Oharaeibacter diazotrophicus: one gene and its partner. The protein of the gene in region 1 binds, or shares a complex with, the protein of each later gene. Links are inferred from orthologs where the notes say so. Each region holds a gene or a part of one and is shown on either strand. Other genes may lie near its edges. The genes, in order: rpsJ and nusB.

Region 1 (7,241 bases):
GCGGCGCGTCGGCGGTGCCACCTACCAGGTTCCGGTCGAGGTTCGCACCGAGCGTCGTCAGGCGCTCGCGATCCGCTGGCTGATCTCGGCCGCGCGCGGCCGCAACGAGAAGACCATGGTCGACCGCCTGTCGGGCGAGCTCATGGACGCCTCCAACAACCGCGGCACCGCCGTGAAGAAGCGCGAGGACACCCACCGGATGGCGGAAGCCAACCGCGCGTTCTCGCACTACCGCTGGTAATTCAGGCTTCAGGCGGAGACGATCATGCCTCGCACGCATAAAATCGAGGACTACCGCAACTTCGGCATCATGGCCCACATCGACGCGGGCAAGACGACGACGACCGAGCGGATCCTCTACTACTCCGGCAAGTCCCACAAGATCGGCGAAGTCCACGACGGCGCTGCGACCATGGATTACATGGAGCAGGAGCAGGAGCGCGGCATCACGATCACCTCCGCCGCCACGACGACGTTCTGGAACGGCAAGCGCCTGAACATCATCGACACCCCCGGCCACGTCGACTTCACCATCGAAGTCGAGCGTTCGCTGCGCGTGCTCGACGGTGCGGTGTGCGTGCTCGACTCCAACCAGGGTGTCGAGCCCCAGACCGAGACCGTCTGGCGCCAGGGCGACAAGTACCGCGTGCCCCGTATCGTCTTCTGCAACAAGATGGACAAGACGGGCGCGAACTTCGACAACTGCATCCAGGACATCAAGGTGCGCCTCGGCGCGCGCCCCGTCCCGATCCAGCTGCCGATCGGTGCCGAGAACAACTTCAAGGGGATCATCGATCTCGTTCGCATGAAGGCGGTGATCTGGGAGGACGAGTCCCTCGGCGCCAAGTTCCACGACGAGGAGATCCCGGCCGACCTCATCGACAAGGCGACCGCCGCCCGCGGCGAGCTGATCGAGGCCGCGGTCGAGCTCGACGACACCGCGATGGAAGCCTACCTCGAGGGCACCGAGCCCGACGAGGCGACGCTGAAGCGTCTGATCCGCAAGGCGGTCCAGATCTCGGCGTGGTTCCCGGTGCTCGCCGGTTCGGCCTTCAAGAACAAGGGCGTGCAGACGCTCCTCGACGCGGTGGTCGACTATCTGCCGTCGCCGGTCGACGTGCCGCCGACCAAGGGCATCGACGTCAAGACGGGCGAGGAGATCGTCCGGCACTCGACCGACGCCGAGCCGCTGTCGATGCTCGCGTTCAAGATCATCGAGGACCCGTTCGGCGTCCTGACCTTCGCGCGCATCTACTCGGGCACCCTGCAGAAGGGCGTCTCGCTGCTGAACTCCACCAAGGACAAGCGCGAGCGCATCGGCCGCATGGTCCTGATGCACGCCAACTCCCGCGAGGACATCGAAGAGGCCTACGCCGGCGACATCGTCGCCTTCGTCGGTCTGAAGGACTCGCGCACCGGTGACACCCTTTGCGACCCGCAGAAGCCGGTGATCCTGGAGAAGATGGAGTTCCCCGATCCCGTCATCGAGATGGCCGTCGAGGCCGCCACGAAGTCGGAGCAGGAGAAGCTGACCGTCGCCCTGTTCAAGCTGGCCTCGGAGGATCCGTCCTTCCGCGTCAGCACGGACAGCGAGTCCGGCCAGACCATCATCAAGGGCATGGGCGAGCTGCACCTCGACATCAAGATCGACATCCTGCGTCGCGCCCCGCACAACATCAAGGTGAACGTCGGCGCCCCGCAGGTCGCGTACCGCGAGACGATCCGCAAGTCGACCGAGATCGACTACACCCACAAGAAGCAGACCGGCGGCACCGGTCAGTTCGCCCGCGTCAAGTTCGTGGTCGAGCCGAACGAGGTCGGCGCCGGCTTCACGTTCGAGAACAAGATCGTCGGCGGCGTGGTGCCGAAGGAGTTCATCCCGGGCGTCGAGAAGGGCCTCAACTCGGTCCTCGGCGCCGGCCCGATCGCCGGCTTCCCGGTGGTCGACATCAAGGTGACGCTGATCGACGGCGCCTACCACGAGGTCGACTCCTCGGCGATCGCCTTCGAGATCGCGTCCCGTGCCGCGCTCCGCGAAGCCTTCGAGAAGGCTGCGCCGGCGCTGCTCGAGCCGATCATGAAGGTCGAGTGCGTGAGCCCCGAGGAATACGTCGGTTCGGTGATCGGCGACCTCAACTCCCGCCGCGGCCAGATCCAGGGTCAGGACATGCGCGGCAACGCGAATGTCATCACGGCCTTCGTGCCGCTGGCCAACATGTTCGGCTACGTGAACCAGCTCCGCTCGATGAGCCAGGGTCGCGCCAGCTACACCATGCAGTTCGACCACTACGAGCAGGTCCCGGCCGCCGTGGCCCAGGAGGTTCAGGCGAAGTACGCCTGAACCCCGCCACCCCGGACCTGCAACTGACGAGATGATGGAGTAATCCGATGGCCAAGGAAAAGTTCAGCCGCACGAAGCCGCACTGCAACATCGGCACGATCGGCCACGTCGACCACGGCAAGACGTCGCTGACGGCGGCGATCACGAAGGTGCTGGCGGAGACGGGCGGTGCGACGTTCAAGGCGTACGACCAGATCGACGCTGCGCCGGAAGAGAAGGCGCGCGGCATCACGATCAACACGGCGCACGTCGAGTACGAGACGCAGAACCGTCACTACGCGCACGTGGACTGCCCGGGCCACGCCGACTACGTGAAGAACATGATCACCGGCGCGGCCCAGATGGACGGCGCGATCCTGGTGTGCTCGGCGGCCGACGGCCCGATGCCGCAGACCCGCGAGCACATCCTGCTGGCCCGTCAGGTCGGCGTGCCGGCGCTGGTGGTGTTCCTGAACAAGGTCGACATGGTCGACGATCCGGAGCTCTTGGAGCTCGTCGAGCTCGAGGTCCGCGAGCTGCTGTCGTCCTACGACTTCCCCGGCGACGACATCCCGGTGATCAAGGGCTCGGCGCTGTGCGCGCTCGAGGGCACCAACCCGGCGCTCGGCCACGACGCGGTGCTGCAGCTGATGCAGGCGGTCGACGCCTACATCCCGCAGCCGGAGCGTCCGATCGACCAGCCGTTCCTGATGCCGATCGAGGACGTGTTCTCGATCTCGGGCCGCGGCACGGTGGTGACCGGCCGCGTCGAGCGCGGCATCGTCAAGGTGGGTGAGGAAGTCGAGATCGTCGGCATCCGTCCGACGGTGAAGACGACCATCACCGGCGTCGAGATGTTCCGCAAGCTGCTCGACCAGGGTCAGGCGGGCGACAACATCGGCGCGCTGCTGCGCGGCACCAAGCGCGAGGACGTCGAGCGCGGCCAGGTGCTGTGCAAGCCGGGCTCGGTGACGCCGCACACGGTGTTCAAGGCCGAGGCCTACATCCTGACCAAGGAAGAGGGCGGCCGCCACACGCCGTTCTTCACCAACTATCGTCCGCAGTTCTACTTCCGCACCACGGACGTGACCGGCATCTGCACGCTGCCGGAAGGCACCGAGATGGTGATGCCCGGCGACAACGTGTCGATGACCGTCAAGCTGATCGTCCCCATCGCGATGGAAGAGAAGCTCCGCTTCGCCATCCGCGAAGGCGGCCGCACCGTCGGCGCCGGCGTCGTCGCTTCGATCATCGAATAAGGCCGAAGGGGGCACGGGTCTCGTGCCCGTGCTCCTGTCGCCGAGGTAGTCAAGACCATGAACGGCCAGAATATCCGCATCCGTCTCAAAGCGTTCGACCACCGCATCCTCGATGCGTCGACGCGCGAGATCGTCAACACGGCCAAGCGCACCGGCGCCCAGGTCCGTGGCCCGGTACCGCTTCCGACCCGTATCGAGAAGTTCACCGTCAACCGCTCGCCGCACATCGACAAGAAGAGCCGCGAGCAGTTCGAGATGCGCACCCACAAGCGCCTCCTCGACATCATCGATCCGACCCCGCAGACCGTGGACGCGCTGATGAAGCTCGACCTCGCGGCCGGCGTGGACGTCGAGATCAAGCTCTGAGACGAGCCGGGTAGGAAGTGAACGCCATGCGCTCAGGTGTCATCGCACAGAAGGTGGGCATGACCCGCGTCTACAACGACGCGGGCGAGCACGTCCCCGTGACGGTTCTCAAGCTCGAGAACTGCCAGGTCGTCGCCCAACGCACCGAAGAAAAGAACGGCTACACCGCGCTGCAGCTCGGTGCCGGTTCGATCCGCGTCAAGAACGTGACCAAGCCGATGCGCGGTCACTTCGCGGCCGCCCAGGTCGAGCCGAAGCGCGAACTCGCGGAATTCCGCGTGTCGCCGGAGAACCTCATCGAGGTGGGAGCGGAGATCACCGCCGACCACTTCCTCGAGGGCCAGTACGTCGACGTCACCGGCACGAGCATCGGCAAGGGCTTCGCCGGCGTCATGAAGCGCTGGAACTTCAGCGGCGGCCGCGCGACCCACGGCAACTCGCTGTCGCACCGCGTCCACGGTTCGACCGGTCAGCGCCAGGATCCCGGCAAGGTCTTCAAGAACAAGAAGATGGCCGGTCACCTGGGCGACGAGCGCGTGACCACCCAGAACCTCAAGATCGTCCGCACCGACGTCGAGCGCGGTCTGATCCTGGTCGAGGGTGCGGTTCCGGGCGCCAAGGGCGGCTGGATCCTGGTCCGCGACGCGGTCAAGAAGAAGCTCCCCGAGGGCGTTCCGACCCCGGGCAAGTTCCGCAAGCCCGCCGAAACGACCGCCCCGGCGGCCGAGGCCACTGCGGCGGAGGCAGGTGAGTGATGGAACTCGAAGTCAAGACCCTCGACGGCGCCCCCGCCGGCACGGTCGCGCTCGCCGACGAGATCTTCGGTCTCGAGCCGCGCGCCGACATCCTGCAGCGCGTCGTGCGCTGGCAGCTCGCCAAGCGTCAGGCCGGTACCCACAAGACGCTGACCCGTACGGAGATCAGCAAGACCGGCAAGAAGATGTACCGCCAGAAGGGCACCGGTGGCGCCCGTCACGGCAACAAGGCGGCTCCGCAGTTCCGCGGCGGCGGCAAGGCCTTCGGCCCGGTGGTGCGCTCCCACGCCCACGACCTGCCGAAGAAGGTGCGCGCGCTCGGCCTGAAGCTCGCCCTGTCGTCCAAGGCGCAGACCTCGAGCCTGGTCATCCTCGACCAGGCCGTGTCCGAGCCGAAGACCAAGGTGCTGGCGGGCAAGCTGGCCGCCCTCGGCCTCAGCAACGTGCTGATCGTCGACGGCGCCGAGCCGCAGGCGGAGTTCCGCCTCGCCGCCCGCGCGCTGCGTGACGTCGACGTGCTGCCGATCCAGGGCATCAACGTCTACGACATCCTGCGGCGCGACACGCTGGTGCTCACCAAGGCCGCCGTCTCTGCGCTCGAGGAGCGGTTCAAATGAGCAACCTGAAGCACTACGACGTCATCCGCACGCCGGTCATCACCGAGAAGGCGACGATCCTGGCGGAGAGCAACAAGGTGGTCTTCAACGTCGCCAAGACCGCCACCAAGCCCGAGATCAAGGCCGCCGTCGAGGCGCTGTTCTCGGTCAAGGTGAAGAGCGTCAACACGCTCGTGCGCAAGGGCAAGGTGAAGCGCTTCAAGGGGACCCTCGGTTCCCAGTCCGACGTGAAGAAGGCGATCGTGACCCTCGAAGAGGGCCAAGCCATCGACATCACGACGGGCCTCTGACGGGAGCCTCGGGACGAACATGGCACTGAAGACTTTCAATCCGACGACCCCGGGCCAGCGTCAGCTGGTCCTGGTCGATCGCTCCGAGCTCCACAAGGGCGCGCCGGTCAAGACGCTGACCGTCGGTCTCAACAAGACCGGCGGCCGCAACAACCACGGCCGCGTGACCGCGTTCCAGCGCGGCGGCGGGCACAAGCGCTCGTATCGCATCATCGACTTCAAGCGTCGCAAGCTCGACGTGCCGGGGAAGGTGGAGCGGCTCGAGTACGACCCGAACCGTACGGGCTTCATCGCCCTGATCAAGTACGAGGACGGCGAGCTCGCCTACATCCTGGCGCCGCAGCGCCTGGCGGTCGGCGACACGGTGGTCGCGTCGGCCCAGGCCGACGTCAAGCCGGGCAACGCCATGCCGCTGTCGGCCATTCCGGTCGGCACGCTGGTCCACAACGTCGAGCTGAAGATCGGCAAGGGCGGTCAGATCGCCCGCTCCGCCGGTTCCTACGCCCAGCTCGTCGGCCGTGACCAGGGCTACGCGATCCTGCGCCTCAACTCCGGTGAGCAGCGCAAGGTGCTCGGCGGCTGCTTCGCGACGATCGGCGCGGTGTCCAACCCGGACCACGCCAACGTCTCGATCGGCAAGGCCGGCCGCAACCGCTGGCTCGGCAAGCGTCCGACCGTCCGCGGCGTCGCGATGAACCCGATCGACCATCCGCACGGCGGTGGCGAGGGTCGCACGTCGGGCGGCCGTCACCCGGTCACCCCGTGGGGCAAGCCGACCAAGGGCAAGAAGACGCGCTCGAACAAGTCGACCGACAAGTTCATCGTGCGCAGCCGTCACGCGCGCAAGAAGACGCAGTAACAGAGAGGAACGACCGTGTCTCGTTCGGTATGGAAAGGTCCGTTCGTCGACGGCTACCTCCTCAAGAAGGCGGATGCGTCGCGCTCGAGCGGCCGTAGCGAAGTCATCAAGATCTGGAGCCGCCGCTCCACGATCCTGCCGCAGTTCGTCGGGCTGACGTTCGGCGTCTACAACGGCCAGAAGCACATCCCCGTCTCGGTCAACGAGGACATGGTGGGTCACAAGTTCGGCGAGTTCGCGCCGACCCGGACCTACTACGGCCACGGCGCCGACAAGAAGGCGAAGAGGAAGTAACATGGGCAAGCCGAAGCGCGAACGCTCGCTCGCCGACAACGAGGCGAGGGCGGTGACCCGGTCGCTCCGGGTGAGCCCGCAGAAGCTCAACCTGGTCGCGGCGCTGATCCGCGGCAAGAAGGTGGACGTGGCGCTCGCCGATCTCGCCTTCTCGAAGAAGCGCATCGCCGTCGACGTCAAGAAGACGCTCGAGTCCGCGATCGCCAACGCCGAGAACAACCACGACCTCGACGTCGACTCGCTCGTCGTCAAGGAGGCCTACGTGGGCAAGGCGCTCGTCATGAAGCGCTTCTCCCCGCGGGCCCGCGGCCGCGTCGGCGCCATCCAGAAGCCGTTCTCGAACCTCACGATCGTGGTTCGCGAAGTCGAGGAGACCGCCTGATGGGTCACAAAGTCAATCCGATCGGTCTCCGTCTCGGCATCAACCGTACCTGGGATTCGCGCTGGTTCGCCGGCAAGAACGAGTACGGCAAGCTGCTGC
Region 2 (7,356 bases), 160 kb from region 1 along the record:
CGCGAGGCCGGTGACGAAGTGGCCTTCCACGGCGTCCCAGCGCTGGCCGCGGGCGGGCCGGTCGGCATTGGCGAAGCGCACCGCGTAGCGTGGGTCGCCGGCGAGCAGGACCGCCGGATCCGGCGCGGCGACGACGACGTCGTAGGCGCCGGCCGGGGCGTCCGCCGGCAGCTTGGTGCGGCCGTTGAAGATCCGCGCCGGCGACTTCGGCAGAACCGACTGCGCGTCACCGTCGACTACCGTATGGGTGAAGCCTGTCTGCCGGTGTACCAGCGTCACCACCAGCCGCCGCGGATTGGGCACGCGCGACCAGCCGTCGTTGCGCAGGCCGATCGAGACGGCGAAGGCGGCGCCGCGCTTCAACTTGGCCGGGGCCGAGGCGGTCGTCAGCACCAGCCGGTAGCCGAGCGAGCGCTCCACCTTGTCGAAGCAGCCGCCGGCCCTCCATGCGTCGTGGAAGGGAGGGTAGTAGTCGCGGCCGAGGGTGACGACGTGGAACGTCGCGCCTTCGCGCAGGATGTCGTTGCAGGTCATCCGCGGCGTCGCGTCTTTGTCCGGCTCACAGGTCTCGCCGCCGAAGATGGTGGTGGCCGACTGCTTCGCCACGAAGCGGCGCTGGCGGGCGCGCACCACCGGGTCGTCCGAATAGGTACCGACGTCGATGTCGGACGCGAGGAAGCAGTCGTTGTGGACGCCTATGCGGGCGATCTTCGCCGCCCCGCCCTTCTCGCCGGCCCAGGCGATCAGGTCCTCCGGGCGGCGCCACTGCAGCAGGCGCCCCTTTGGCAATGCGGCGAGCAGGGCGTCGCGGATGCGGCGCTTGGCGGCGGGATCGTCGAGACCGTTGGTGGAGCCGTGACCCTCGCCCCAAAGGCCGATGAAGCCGGCCTGCCAGACCGCGATCACGTCGGAGTGGATCGCGATCACCGGCTTCAACTGGGCGATGTGGCGCAGCACCCGCGCCAGCGGCGCGTCGCGTACGTCGGGCTCGTCTTCCCCTGGGTTGTTGTAGACGACCCGCAATACGACCTTCAGCCCGCGCGACTGCACCAGGTTGAAGGCCCGGTCGATGTCGGTGAGCACGGCGTTGGGGATGTCGGCGTCGCGGTAGTCGTCGAGGCGGATCAGCGCGTAACCCAGTGTCAGGCCTCGGGAGGCGAAGGCGTCGGCGCCCTCCGCGGTCAGCGACGCGAAGTCGTCCGACAGGAAGGCCCACCAGCCGCGTTCGGGGTTGGCGAGGTCGCCGGGATATGCGGCGAACCCCACCGTGGCCGCCGGCGCGGCGGCGGGCGCTGCGACGGCGACGACGGCCGCGAGAAGCGCGGCGGCACGACGAATGGTCATATGAATTTCCCCCTGCAATCCATTCAGGATGCGGGCGGATCCGACCCGGGGTCAAGGCGTCGTGGAAGCGCCTCGTTTCCACAAGCGAAAAGGCCGCCCTTGCGGGCGGCCTTCCGGAACTGCGGGGCGGGCGGAGCAAGGCGCCGCCTTCGCCGGATCAGCGCGAGTAGAACTCGACGACCAGATTCGGCTCCATGCGGACCGCGTAGGGCACGTCGCCGAGGCCGGGGACGCGCACGTACTTGGCGACCAGCTTGGAGTGATCCGCCTCGATGTACTCCGGCACGTCGCGCTCGGCGAGGCCGACCGACTCGAGCACCAGGGTCATCTCCTTGGACTTCTGACGGACCTCGATCACGTCGCCCGGCTTGCAGCGGAAGCTCGGAACCGTGACGCGACGTCCGTTGACGTTGACGTGGCCGTGGTTGACGAACTGGCGGGCGGCGAAGGGGGTCGGCACGAACTTGGCGCGGTAGACGACCGCGTCCAGGCGGCTCTCGAGCAGGCCGATCAGGGCCTCCGAGGTGTCGCCGCGCATGCGGACCGCTTCCTCGTAGATCTTGTAGAACTGCTTCTCGCTGAGGTCGCCGTAGTAGCCCTTCAGCTTCTGCTTGGCGCGCAGCTGCAGACCGAAGTCGCTGAGCTTGCCCTTGCGGCGCTGGCCGTGCTGGCCGGGGCCGTACTCGCGCTTGTTGACCGGGCTCTTCGGGCGACCCCAGAGGTTCTCGCCGAGGCGACGGTCGATCTTGTACTTGGCGCTATGGCGCTTGGACATCGCGTATCCCGTTCTTGGTCTAGGATATTGTCAGGACACACGCCCTCCTCTGTCCCATCCCCGGACGAGCCGGGGCCGGACCGACAGGTTCGGATGCAAGCGTGGCATCCTCACCGCGGGTGCGTGAACAACCGCGCGGGCCCCCGTTGCCGGCGACCCGCGCGATGGCGGGTGCATAGAGGAGCGAGGGGCCGCTGTCAAACGGAAACACCCGCGCGGCGCGCGGAAATCCGCCATTTCCGCCGTCCGGCCCGGCCGATGCGGCCGAGCGAGCGGCCGAGCCGCGCCGCCCCGAAGGCGAGGCCGAGCACCGCGCCGACCGCGGTGGCGAGCACGTCCCACACCAGCCCGGCGAGTCGGAGGACGCCGCCGACCACGAGGTCGCCGAGCCGCCACGTCACCGCCAGCCCCTTGTCGCCGAGTCGCGTCAGCCGGGCAGTGCCGCGGGCGAGGTCGGCGGGGGTCTCGACCCGGCCGCCGAGCCAGACCGCCGTGCGCAGGCCCGAGGCCGCCCGCACCGCGGCGAAGTCGGCGGCGACGGCGCCGATGCGGCCGGCCTTGCGCAGGTCGACCGCCTCGCGGGCGACGCGGACGGCCGCCCCGGGATCGGCGATGTCGAAGGCCGAGGCGGCGCGCGCGAGCGCGGACGGGTCGACGGCGTCGTCCACCAGCGGCACCAGGATGCGGCGGAGGCCCCGTCCGCCGGCCTCCCCGGCCTTCACCGGCGCCTTCAGCACCGCCTTGACGACGCTGAGCCCGCCGCGTGCCGTCGCGGCGCCACCGGCCATCGGCGCGGTCGCCCCCGCGCTCGCGACCGTCGAGACCGCCGTCGCGACCGTGCCGGCCGTGAGCGCGATCCCCACCGCCGACAGTCCGGCGACGAGGAGGTCCGGCTCGCCGCCGCCGGCCCAGACCGCGGCCTCGCGACCGAGATCGCGGACGTCGCCGATCACCAGGAGGTCGGCGGTGGCGACGCCGGCGAAGCCGGCGAGGCTCTCGGCCGATCCGGTGAGTGCGCCGCCGCCGAAGTCGCGCAGGCCGCGCAGGACCGTTGCGGTCGGCGCGGCGAGGTCGGCGACGGCGGCGCGGAGATCCGCCGGTACGGCGATGTCGCGGGCGTCGGCGAGGGCGAGCAGGCTGTCGGCGAGTTCGCGGTCGTCGGCCGCCACCGCGGCGCGGAGATCCGCGATCACCGAGCCGGCGGCGCTGGCGCGCACCACCGCGAGCGTCGTCAGCGGGTCGAGACCGGCGGCGGCGGAGGCGAAGCGGGCGGCGGCGGTCACCGTCGGCAGCGCGTGCACGAGGCTCGCCGTGCCCACGGCCAGCGACGTCACGCCCGCGATCAGACCCAGGAACCGCATCGACCACCCTTACCGAGCGGACGATCGAACCACGGCGGTGTGGCGGAAATCCGGTTCGCCGGATCGGTCTCGTAGCGAGCCCGCAAGGTTCAGACCTTTGGTCGGAGCCTTGTGGGCGAGAAGCGCCCGACCGGGCGCCGGCCGAAAGGCCGAGACCTCGCAACGCCCCGACGAGTCTGTACCTTGCGAGACGGATATCAGAAGTGCGCGTAGCTGCCGGCGCCGAGATCCATCACCGCACCGTCGGTGCCGACCACGGTGACGCCGCGGCCGGCCTCGGCGCGGCCGATCGGCGTCGCGGCGACGCCGGCGTCGCGGCAGGCGTCGACGAAGGCGTCGCAGTCGTCCTCGTCGAGCGCGACGGCGATCTCGTAGTCGTCGCCCCCGCCGAGCGCGGTGCGCAGCAGCGCCGGGTCGGCGGCGATCGCCGCCCGCGCCGCGTCCGACAGCGGCACCCGGGAGGCGTCGAGGCGGATGGCGACGCCGGAGGCGGCCGCCATCTTGGCGAGGTCGCCGACGAGACCGTCGGAGACGTCCATGGCGCCGCCGGCGTGGGCGAGCACGGCGCCGGCCACCGCCGAGCGCGGTCGCGGCAGCAGGTAGCGGTCGAGCAGGTGGTCGCGGTCGGCGTCGGCGAGGCCGAGCCGGCCGGAAAGACCCGCATCGAGCCGGAGCTTCAGGCCGAGCGCGGCGTCGCCGATCGTGCCGGTGACGACGATCACGTCGCGCGGGGTGGCGCCGCCGCGGCGGGCCATCCGCCCGGCCGGCACCGCGCCGAACACGGTGACCGACAGCATCAGCCGCTCCGGCGAGCGCACGGTGTCGCCGCCGAGGAGGCGCAGGCCGTAGGCGTCCTGGTCGAGGGCGAGGCCGCGGCCGAGCGCCTCGGCGTCCTCGGTGCGCCAGCCGTCGGGCAGGCCGAGGCCGAGCAGGTAGCCGAGCGGGCGGGCGCCCTTGGCGGCGAGGTCGGAGAGATTGACGCGCAGCGCCTTCTGCGCCACCGCGTCCCAGGGATCGTCGGGGAAGAAATGGACGCCGGCGACGACGGCGTCCTTGGTCAGCACCAAGTCCTCGCCCGGCGGCGGGGTCAGCACGGCGGCGTCGTCGACGAGGCCGAAGGCACCCTCCCCGGCCAGCGGCGCGAACACGCGCGCGATCAGCTCGAACTCCCCGGGCCGGTCGGCCCCGGTCACGGCTTGGCGCCGACGGCCGGGAACTCGTCGGGCCGCAGATCGTGGGCGAGACGGTCGAGCACGCCGTTGACGAGCTTGGGCTCGTCGTCGCCGAAGAAGGCGCGGGCGATGTCGATGTACTCGGTGATGATGACGCGGCCGGGCACGTCCGGACGCTTGGAGAGCTCGTAGGCGCCGCAGCGCAGGATGGCGCGCAGCGTGGCGTCGACCCGCTTCAGCGGCCAGTCCTCGACCAGCGCGGTGTGGATCATCGGATCGAGCCGGCGCTGCTCGCCGACCACGCCCGCGACGATGTCACGGAACCACGCCGCGTCGGCCTGACGGTACTCGACGCCGTCGATCTCCTTGCCGAGGCGGTGCGCCTCGAACTCGGTGACGACGGCGACGATGTCCTCGCCGCCGATCTCCAGCTGGTAGAGCGCCTGCACCGCCGCGAGGCGGGCCGCGCCGCGCTGGTTGGCGGGGCGCGGCTCGGGGCGCTGGTTCGATCGGCCGATGTCGCTCATGGCAGGCGCTCTCGTCGGGTCAGGCGCCGAAGCGCTCGCGGAGCGCGATCATGGCGAGCGCGGCCTCGGAGGCGGCACCGCCCTTGTTCTTGTCGTTGCGGCGGGCGCGGGCCCAGGCCTGATCGTCGTTCTCGACGGTCAGAATGCCGTTGCCGACGGCGAGGCTCTCCGACACCACCAGCTCCATGATCACGCGCGCGGACTCGTTGGCGACGATGTCGTAGTGCGTGGTCTCGCCGCGGATGACGCAGCCGAGCAGGACGTAGCCGTCGTAGGAAACGACGCCGTCCTCGGCGGCGTCGAGCGCCATCGCGAGGGCGGCCGGGATCTCCAGCACGCCCGGCACCTGGACGCGGTCGAAGGTGGCACCGCGCGCGGTCAGCGCCTCGGCCGCACCGGCGAACAGCTCGTCCGCGATGTCGTCGTAGAAGCGCGCCTCGATGACGAGCAGATGCGGCGTTTCGGCCATTTGCGTTTCCTTCGTGTGGGCGGTGCGGCGCGAGAGACCACGCTGTGCGGATCGGGTCAAGGGGGACCGGCTGAGTTCGACGACCTCTCCCACGCTCACCCCCTCAGCCGTGCGACGTAGCGGGCCATCAGGTCCACCTCGAAGTTGATGCGGTCGCCGGCCCGGCGCTCGCCCCAGGTGGTGACGGTCAGCGTGTGCGGGATCAGCATGACCGAGAAGGTGTCGCCGTCGACGTCGTTCACGGTCAGCGAGGTGCCGTCGAGCGTCACCGAGCCCTTCTCGGCCACGAAGCGCGCGAGTTCGTGCGGCACGCGGAAGGTCAGGCGCGCCATGTCGGCGACGTCGTCGCGGGCGACCAGGGTCGCCACCGCGTCGACGTGACCGGTGACGATGTGACCGCCGAGTTCGTCGCCGATCTTCAGCGCGCGCTCGAGGTTGACGCGCTTGCCGGGCTTCCACTCGTCGAGCGTGGTCTTGGCGAGCGTCTCGACCGAGGCCTCGACGTCGAACCAGCCGCGGCCGCCCTCGCTGCCGCGCTCGATCACGGTCAGGCAGGCGCCCGAGCAGGCGATCGAGGCGCCGATCGCGATCGTCTCGGGGTCGTAGGCGGTGGCCATGCGGGCCCGCACGCCGGTGGCGCGTTCGTCGACGCGCACGACCTCCCCGACGTCGGTGACGATACCGGTGAACATCAGTCGGTCTCCTCGCGGCCGACGCGGACGAGGCGATCGTCCGCCAGTCGGCGTCGTTCCAGGGTTTCGTAGCGCGGGTCCGCCAGCAGGCGGGAGAGCGGCAGGCCGGCGAGCGCGGGCACGCCGCCCTCGCCCACCGTGACCGGAGCGGCGACGATCGCCGCCTCGTCGACGAGATCGGCCTCGACCAGCGCCCGGGCGACGCGCGCGCCGCCTTCGGCGAGCAGCGTGGTGATGCCGGCGCGGCCGAGCTGGCCGAGCACGTCGGCAAGATCGAGACCAGCCGAGAGATGGGGTTCGCCGGCGCGCGGCGCCACCAGCACCGAGGCGCCCGCCGCGCCGAGGGCGGCGATGCGCTCGTCGGGGGCGTCGGGCGCGACGAAGATCCAGGTGGGGACGCGGGAGGCGCCGCGCACCACCTTGGCGGCCGGCGGCGTCCGCGCCGCCGGGTCGAGCACCACGCGCACCGGCGAACGGTGCTCGCAGCCGGGCAGCCGGCAGGTCAGTTCGGGATCGTCGGCGAGGACCGTGCCGACGCCGACCATGATGGCGTCGTTGGAGAGGCGGAGGCCGTGGGCGTAGGCGCGGGCGAGCGGGCCGGAGATCGCCACCTGCCCGGCGCCGACCCGGCCGATCGCGCCGTCGGCGGAGACGGCGAGCTTCAGCGTCAGGTGCGGCCGGCCGCGGCGGACGCGGCTGACGTGGCCGGCGTGCAGCGCGGCACCCTCGGCGGCGAGCACGCCGCGGGTGACCGCGATGCCGTGGGCCTCGAGATGGGCGAAGCCGCGGCCGGCGACGCGCGGATCGGGATCGGTCACCGACGCGACCACCCGGGCGACACCGGCGGCGACCAGCGCCTCCGAGCAGGGCGGCGTCCGGCCGTGGTGCGCGCAGGGCTCGAGCGTGACGTAGACGGTGGCGCCGCGGGCGGCCTCGCCGGCAGCAGTGAGCGCCACCGCCTCGGCGTGCGGCCGGCCGCCGGGCGCGGTGGTGCCGCGGGCGACCACCTCGGGGCC

Evidence for each region.
Region 2: the proteins of rpsJ (region 1) and nusB are in contact, whole or in part, in a solved structure (PDB 3D3B), measured with the Escherichia coli proteins. The link is inferred for Oharaeibacter diazotrophicus from one-to-one orthologs.

Annotation. Positions count from the first base shown.
Region 1 is NZ_SNXY01000006.1:211,897-219,137, forward strand. The notes cover bases 2,557-5,290. They hold rpsJ (30S ribosomal protein S10), read left to right. Parts: upstream 2,557-3,636; coding sequence 3,637-3,945; downstream 3,946-5,290. Other genes in these bases: tuf (elongation factor Tu), read left to right, coding at 2,557-3,579; rplC (50S ribosomal protein L3), read left to right, coding at 3,972-4,700; rplD (50S ribosomal protein L4), read left to right, coding at 4,700-5,290. In the rest of the region: rpsG (30S ribosomal protein S7), read left to right, coding at 1-241; fusA (elongation factor G), read left to right, coding at 266-2,341; more of tuf, read left to right, coding at 2,389-2,556; more of rplD, read left to right, coding at 5,291-5,317; EDD54_RS01140 (50S ribosomal protein L23), read left to right, coding at 5,314-5,607; rplB (50S ribosomal protein L2), read left to right, coding at 5,627-6,466; rpsS (30S ribosomal protein S19), read left to right, coding at 6,482-6,760; rplV (50S ribosomal protein L22), read left to right, coding at 6,762-7,142; rpsC (30S ribosomal protein S3), read left to right, coding at 7,142-7,241. UniProt on the Escherichia coli protein: Involved in the binding of tRNA to the ribosomes. Part of the processive rRNA transcription and antitermination complex (rrnTAC). The complex forms an RNA-chaperone ring around the RNA exit tunnel of RNA polymerase (RNAP).
Region 2 is NZ_SNXY01000006.1:369,866-377,221, reverse strand. The notes cover bases 3,425-6,273. They hold nusB (transcription antitermination factor NusB), read right to left. Parts: upstream 5,180-6,273; coding sequence 4,670-5,179; downstream 3,425-4,669. Other genes in these bases: EDD54_RS01880 (riboflavin synthase), read right to left, coding at 5,744-6,273; ribH (6,7-dimethyl-8-ribityllumazine synthase), read right to left, coding at 5,199-5,648; thiL (thiamine-phosphate kinase), read right to left, coding at 3,678-4,673; EDD54_RS01900 (hypothetical protein), read right to left, coding at 3,425-3,480. In the rest of the region: EDD54_RS01910 (DUF4832 domain-containing protein), read right to left, coding at 1-1,344; rpsD (30S ribosomal protein S4), read right to left, coding at 1,502-2,119; more of EDD54_RS01900, read right to left, coding at 2,317-3,424; more of EDD54_RS01880, read right to left, coding at 6,274-6,340; bifunctional diaminohydroxyphosphoribosylaminopyrimidine deaminase/5-amino-6-(5-phosphoribosylamino)uracil reductase RibD, read right to left, coding at 6,340-7,356. UniProt on the Escherichia coli protein: Part of the processive rRNA transcription and antitermination complex (rrnTAC). The complex forms an RNA-chaperone ring around the RNA exit tunnel of RNA polymerase (RNAP).